2 regions of the Paenibacillus sp. FSL H3-0469 genome follow, and region 1 is predicted to be linked to the other one. Evidence: a T-box and tRNA genes for the amino acid it is inferred to sense, from the RefSeq annotation. Region 1 holds a T-box; the other holds one or more tRNA genes.

Region 1 (3,416 bases):
TGACGCTCACAGTCTCGGCCGGTGTCTATGCCGCCAGCAATCTGCAGGAGATCAAGGCGCTCCTGAACAACAAAATCGGGATCGTCGTGAATGGCCAGGCGTACACGCCCAAAGACGGCAACGGCAAAACCCTCGCCCCGATTACCTACAACGGCATCACTTATCTGCCTGTACGCTCCATAGGCGAAGCGCTGAACACCGCTGTTACTTACGATGCTGCAACCAGCCGGGTCATCATCGGTAATGGGGCTGCTCCGGCTGTCTCCTCCGGCGGCTCGTCCGCAGGAACACCAGCGGATTCTGTGAAGCGGCCGAAGAGCCTGCCGGCGGACTTCCCGCTTCCGGCGGACGCGAAGATCTTTGATCTGATCGAAGGCTCGGCGACCGGCAAGCCGTCCGCGACCTTCAGCTATACCACGAAGCAGGGGCTGGAGACGCTGGGCAATACGTATAAGGACTATTTCGCGCAAAAAGGAGCCACCTCCAAATCGGAGGAGGTCTCTGCAGCCGCCTTCCAGATTATTGATGCAGGTAGCACGTTTGCTGTTACCGTGGACGGGGCTCCCGGAACGGGCAGCCGCCAGGGCTTCAACGTGGTTCAAGTGATCTGGAGCGGGGAGTAAGCGCCAAGGTTCGTCTGCTGCGCGCCCTTTGTGTATATGCTGGTTGACTAGGGATAACACTGAATGTATTATTGAACTAAGTAATAACTAGCATAAAGACTGGGAACGGGAAGAGTAGGCGGTCAGCCCTTCAGAGAGCGGGATTATTATTGGTGTGAATTCCCGCAGGACGCAGCCCCCGAAGTCGCCCCGGAGTTGCCCTTCTGAGCTTGTCTTCATCATGAAGACCGGTTAGGATGCGGCCGGTTGCAGCCGTTACCCTGCATGAGTGTCGCGCTGAGCTTTAGGAACCTGTTAGGGAACTTAAGGCAGTGGTTTATTTTTTATTGGCGCGAAACAAAGGTGGTACCGCGAAAGAATGGCCTTTCGTCCTTTGAGACGAAGGGCCTTTTTGTATTCTCAGAAACCGCTAGCTACTCAATACATTTAACAGTGGAGGGTTCACAATGGCTGATAACAACAATGCAGCAGCAGAGCTGCCGAACGGGCAGGAAGCGGCAGAAGCTACCGCTTCAGCTAATCACAAGCAGAGCGATATGCCGACTACATATGATCCGGGAGCGGCAGAGAAGAAATGGTATGCGTACTGGATGGAGAAGGGCTTCTTCGAAGCCGGCAAGCGGCCGGATGCGGAGCCGTACAGCATCGTGATTCCGCCGCCGAATGTAACCGGAATGCTGCATATCGGACACGCGCTGGATTTTACGCTTCAGGATGTGCTGATCCGCACCAAGCGGATGCAGGGATATGATACCCTGTGGCTGCCCGGTACGGACCATGCAGGGATTGCTACACAGACCAAGGTAGAGCAGAAGCTGCGCCAGCAGGGGATCTCCCGCCATGATCTGGGGCGCGAGAAGTTCCTGGAGCAGGTATGGGACTGGAAAGACCAGTATGCCAAGACCATTCATGACCAGTGGGCCAAGGTGGGCCTGTCCCTCGATTACTCCCGCGAACGCTTTACCTTTGATGATGGAATGAAGAAGGCGGTAAGCAAGGTATTTGTGGAGCTGTACCAGAAGGGCCTGATCTATCGCGGCAAGCGGATTATTAACTGGGACCCGGCTGCCCGTACAGCCCTGTCGGATATCGAGGTTGAATACAAGGAAGTGAACGGGCATCTGTACCATCTGCGTTATCCGCTTAAGGATGGCAGCGGCCATATTACGGTGGCTACCACGCGGCCCGAGACGATGCTGGGCGATACAGCGGTAGCGGTACACCCGGAGGATGACCGTTACAAGCATCTGATTGGCAGAACACTGGTCCTGCCGATTATAGGCAGAGAGATTCCGGTTATTGCTGATGAATACGTAGATAAGGAGTTCGGCAGCGGTGCGGTTAAGATTACACCGGCGCATGATCCGAATGACTTCGAGATGGGAGTCCGCCATAACCTTCCGCAGATCAATGTAATGGACGAAGGCGGAGTGATGAATGAGGAAGCAGGCGCTTACCAGGGAATGGACCGCAGCGACTGCCGTAAGGCCATCGTAGCCGACCTGAAGGAGCAAGGCGTGCTGATCTCCATTGAGGATCATGTACACCAGGTTGGGCACAGTGAGCGTTCGGGGGCTGTTGTAGAGCCTTATCTGTCCACCCAGTGGTTCGTCAAAATGCAGCCGCTGGCAGAAGCGGCCATCGCTGCACAGAAGGACGGTGACGGGGTCCACTTCGTGCCGGACCGCTTCGAGAAGACGTACCTGAACTGGATCGAGAATGTCCGCGACTGGTGTATCTCCCGCCAATTGTGGTGGGGTCACCGGATTCCGGCCTGGTACTCCGAATCTACCGGGGAGCTTGTTGTTGCGCACGACGAAGAAGAAGCACGCCGCATCAGCGGGCTGTCCGACCTGAAGCAGGATGAGGATGTTCTGGATACCTGGTTCAGCTCCAACCTCTGGCCGTTCGCTACATTAGGCTGGCCTGACGGGGAGAGCAGTGACTATCAGCGTTACTATCCGAACAACGTACTGGTTACCGGGTACGATATCATTTACTTCTGGGTAGCGCGGATGATTTTCTCAGCCATGGAATTCACAGGCCAGAAGCCGTTCTCCGATGTACTGATGCACGGACTCGTACGCGATGCCGAAGGACGCAAGATGTCCAAGTCTCTGGGCAACGGCATCGATCCGCTGGATGTTATCGAGCAGTACGGCGCTGACGCCATGCGTTATATGATTACTACCGGCAGTACAGCGGGCCAGGATCTGCGGTTCCGTATGGAAAAGGTAGAGCAGGCGCGCAATTTTGCCAACAAGATCTGGAATGCCTCCCGGTTCGCGCTGATGAATCTGGAAGGCGTAGCCTTTGAAGATATTGACATTACAGGTGAGCTTGGCACAGCAGACCGCTGGATTTTGCACCGCCTGAACGAAACTTCCCGTGATATTACGCGTCTAATTGACTCGTACGAGTTCGGCGAGACCGGACGCCTGCTCTACAACTTCATCTGGGATGATCTGTGCGACTGGTATATCGAATTCGCCAAGCTTTCGCTGTACGGAGCGGACGCAGCCGCCAAGGCCAAGACCCAGTCTGTTCTGGCTTACGTGCTGGACCGCACACTGCGCCTGATTCACCCGTTCATGCCGTTCATTACCGAGGAGATCTGGCAGCATCTGCCGCATGAAGGAGAATCGATTACGCTGGCTGAATGGCCGAAGTACGATGCGGCGCTTGAGAATCCGCAGGCGGTATCAGAGATGAACCTGCTGATGGATATCATCCGGGCTGTTCGCGGTATCCGTGCGGAAGTGAATGCGCCAATGAGCAAGAAGGTCGAGCTGA
Region 2 (3,416 bases), 2.8 Mb from region 1:
CCCAGCTCCTTGACCAGCGGCAGAATCTCATCCTCCACCTCCCGGCTCCAGAGTGAATACTCTGTCTGCAGGGCGGTCAACGGATGCACCGCATGTGCCCGGCGGATCAGTTCAGGCGAAGCCTCGGATAAGCCGATATAACGGATCTTTCCTTCCTTGACAAGGTCAGCCAGGGTACCGGCGGTTTCCTCAATAGGGGTGTTCGGATCAGGACGGTGCTGATAGTACAGATCGATATAATCTGTGCCTAGTTGATAGAGGCTGGCATCTACGGATTTTTTGATATAGGCCGGGTCTCCCTTGGGTCCCTGAGTATGTGTAATGCCGAATTTGGTCGCAATCACAGCCTGATCTCTCCGGCCCTTAAGCGCCCGCCCGAGAAGCCGTTCATTGCCGCCGAAGCGCTGCTGCTCGAAGGCTCCATAGATATCCGCTGTGTCCAGCAGAGTTACGCCCAGATCAAGCGCGCCATGAATGGTTCGTACAGACTCTTCATTATCCGGCATCATCATCGTTCCGAGTCCCAGAGCCGATACGCTCAGCCCTTCGTTCCCGAGTGTTCTTGTATGCATATGGTTGCCTCCCTCTTGTCCCTGTAATAGATCTTACGAACATGTCCTTATTCTAACCGTCCTGCCGTGGAGCAGCCACAGTACGTTCATGCTAGTAAGATCATTACCAGGGAGCGGAGGAAACGTAGGGCGTATGTCCCCCGAGAATCGTCTGCTACGTTATAACAGGCGTATAGATACAAATATGCAGTCCCGGGTGATCCGCCAGATTGGCCATCGAATTGATGTCGTAGACTACAGGCTCACTTGTACCCAGACTCTCTATGACCACACGGTTGACTCTTTTCCCCTGAATATTGTGCTGTTTCCACATCTCGGCGAAATCCGCACTGTCCTCCAAGAGCTGATCGACCATCTCCTTGTGCCAAGGATCATGCAGGTTCAAGTCATAATAGGTTCTGTACACACCTACTGAATGTAGGGCGAACTCCTCCCAGTTCAGCATCCGGCAGCGCAGCTCCAGATCCAGGAACAGAAGACGCATCATAATGCGCTCAGAAGCAGACAGACCTCCGAAATCACTAAGCACTTCACTCGCTTTATCATTCCAGGCCAGTACCTCAGACCGCTCATTCGTAATAAAAGACGGATAAGTCAATTGCCGGATAATATCCCGCCACTGCGGACTCAGCTCCGGACTGACCGTATCTATAGAAGCAAGTGTATCCGGCAAGCCGGGATTCCATAGCTCAAACAGATGCTTGCGCTCATCTGCCGACAACCGCAGCGCCTGACTGAGACTCTCCATGACCTCTCTGGAGGCGGTAACCTCCCTGCCCTGCTCCAGCCATGTATAATAAGTGCTGCTGAGACCGGCCAGAACCGCAACCTCCTCCCGCCGCAGACCTGGTGTTCTGCGCTGACTGTTCGTTTCCTTGATCCCTGCAGCTTCTGGCTGCAGGCGGTCCCGGCGTGATCTCAGGTAGTCGCCAAGACGCTTAAACCTCGTAATCTCATTGCTCATGAGCTGGGCCTCCTTTCAGCCAATCGAGTGTCTATTCTACCAGAAATACGATTAAGATTGATTCACAGATGCTTCACATATTCACATACTCTCGCATATAGCGTGGGGTAGATCCCCGGGTAGGTCACAGCCTGCGGCAGCTCGCTGAAGCTTCGAAGCTCCGCCATTTCGTACGGGGGCAAAGTTCCGAACCTTTTGACATCTGCATAATACAACATCCCGTAGCTCTCTGCCAGCTCATCACTTCTGACCGAATAGATGCATAGCGGATGCAGTTCATAATCTTCAGCGCCTGTCTCTTCGTAGAGTTCTCTTACCGCAGCTTCCCCGGGACTCTCACCCGCCTCAATATGCCCGCCGGCAAATTCCCACGTGGACCGCTCACGGTGCCGTACCAGAACCCAATCCTTCCCTTGCTTCATAAAAATCACTACATATTTGAGACTCCCCCCAGGGCACTCCGCTTCATGCAATGTTACGATCATGATAGAATTCCACCTTTTATGTTGGTTAAGGAACTTCCAGACAAGCGCCATTATTGTAATATACTATGGATGGGGTGTCGTGGGTTTTTGTCACTGCGGTGGTATGGAAGGGTCATGCTTAACTGATCATCTATAGCATATTTAAAAATCTCTTGCCATTCCCTTACGTCCTGTGTTATTATAAATTTCGTTGCAGGACGGTAGCTCAGCGGGAGAGCACTATCTTGACAGGGTAGGGGTCATGGGTTCGAACCCCATCCGTCCTATATATGGATAGCCTTAAAGAAACGAAGCCGATCATATGATCGGCTTCGTTTTTCGTTGTTATCATTGCAACAGTTTTATTCTGCCTTAGCCCCGTTCATCCGAGACGCCTCATCCCGCAAATACTTCATCCGGGCTTCATACTCCATCCTTGTAGCGGCATCCTGACTCAGGAACTCCAGCGTATCCATTGCTTTTTTCAACATCGGTTCATTCATGGTCAGCACCTCCCAGTTTGGTTGCTCAACACCCTTCAGAAATAATAACCAGTTGATCAGACCACCAGTTAATGGGACGGCCTGCTCCTCGAGCTTTGTTAATTCTATTACATGAATTTCCAGATCATTGTTCAGTGGAATCCCGGTGTGATCTTCCCGAAGGCGAAAGATATTATGATGGCGGTTATTAGGAAGACAGGAATAGTTCAAAATATTGATCGTTACACACTTCTTCAATTGAATGTAATCGTCGCCTTTTTGAATTTGGTGGTAATACATCTCACTCCAGTAGAAAAGTGTCCGCTTCTCCATATTATATGGATTGAATAGTTGCATTTCGATGTTGATCCGTTTGCCCTCAGCCGTCTTGGCTTTAATGTCCAGAATAAATTGTTTCTCCCTTCAAAGATCTATGAAACATACAAGCCCAGTTTTATATTCAGCCCTCCCATTCACCTGTAAGTTATCGCCATTCGCTTATCCACCAATACCACGCCGTCCGCTTCACCCTTACCGTTGAACAGGCCTGAAATTACATATATTTTCGTATCATCTTCAGCTTTCGCTGCCCATTCTTTATCATGCAAATACCGCTTGTTGATGGAATCGTAAGCATAATCCAGGTTGCGCTCCATATCCGTCAGATACTGATCGCCATAGATTTGTTTGAAGTCATCCTTAGACATGCCAATTTTAAAACCGCCAGTGGTTTCATACGTATCTTTCGATTCCTCCGCCAGAGTAATACCTGCCACTTTATCCTCACGGTACATAATTCTTACGCCAGAGCTGTACATGATTGAATTCGCAATATCCTTATCTTCTCCTTTGCCCAATACCTCTTCTGCTTCCGCGCGGCTCATACCATACTCAACCATGGCTTTATGATCGTTCACCTTTTGGATGGCTAAGT

The links. The T-box of region 1 lies ahead of NSS83_RS12180 (valine--tRNA ligase). A T-box ahead of a tRNA ligase gene usually reads a tRNA of that ligase, here a tRNA-Val.
Region 2: it has a tRNA-Val gene. The T-box ahead of NSS83_RS12180 (valine--tRNA ligase) is inferred to sense a tRNA for this amino acid. The anticodon was not compared.

What each region holds. Positions count from the first base shown of each region.
Region 1 covers NZ_CP150302.1:2,807,174-2,810,589, reverse strand. The annotation lists gene NSS83_RS12185 (stalk domain-containing protein) at 1-623, shown strand, start outside; T-box leader at 716-1,000, shown strand; gene NSS83_RS12180 (valine--tRNA ligase) at 1,160-3,416, shown strand, end outside.
Region 2 covers NZ_CP150302.1:7,749,190-7,752,605, reverse strand. The annotation lists gene NSS83_RS33595 (aldo/keto reductase) at 1-572, opposite strand, end outside; gene NSS83_RS33590 (helix-turn-helix transcriptional regulator) at 727-1,536, opposite strand; gene NSS83_RS33585 (NUDIX domain-containing protein) at 1,599-2,021, opposite strand; tRNA gene NSS83_RS33580 (tRNA-Val) at 2,216-2,287, shown strand; partial or broken gene NSS83_RS33575 (Rpn family recombination-promoting nuclease/putative transposase) at 2,366-2,890, opposite strand; gene NSS83_RS33570 (hypothetical protein) at 2,956-3,416, opposite strand, start outside.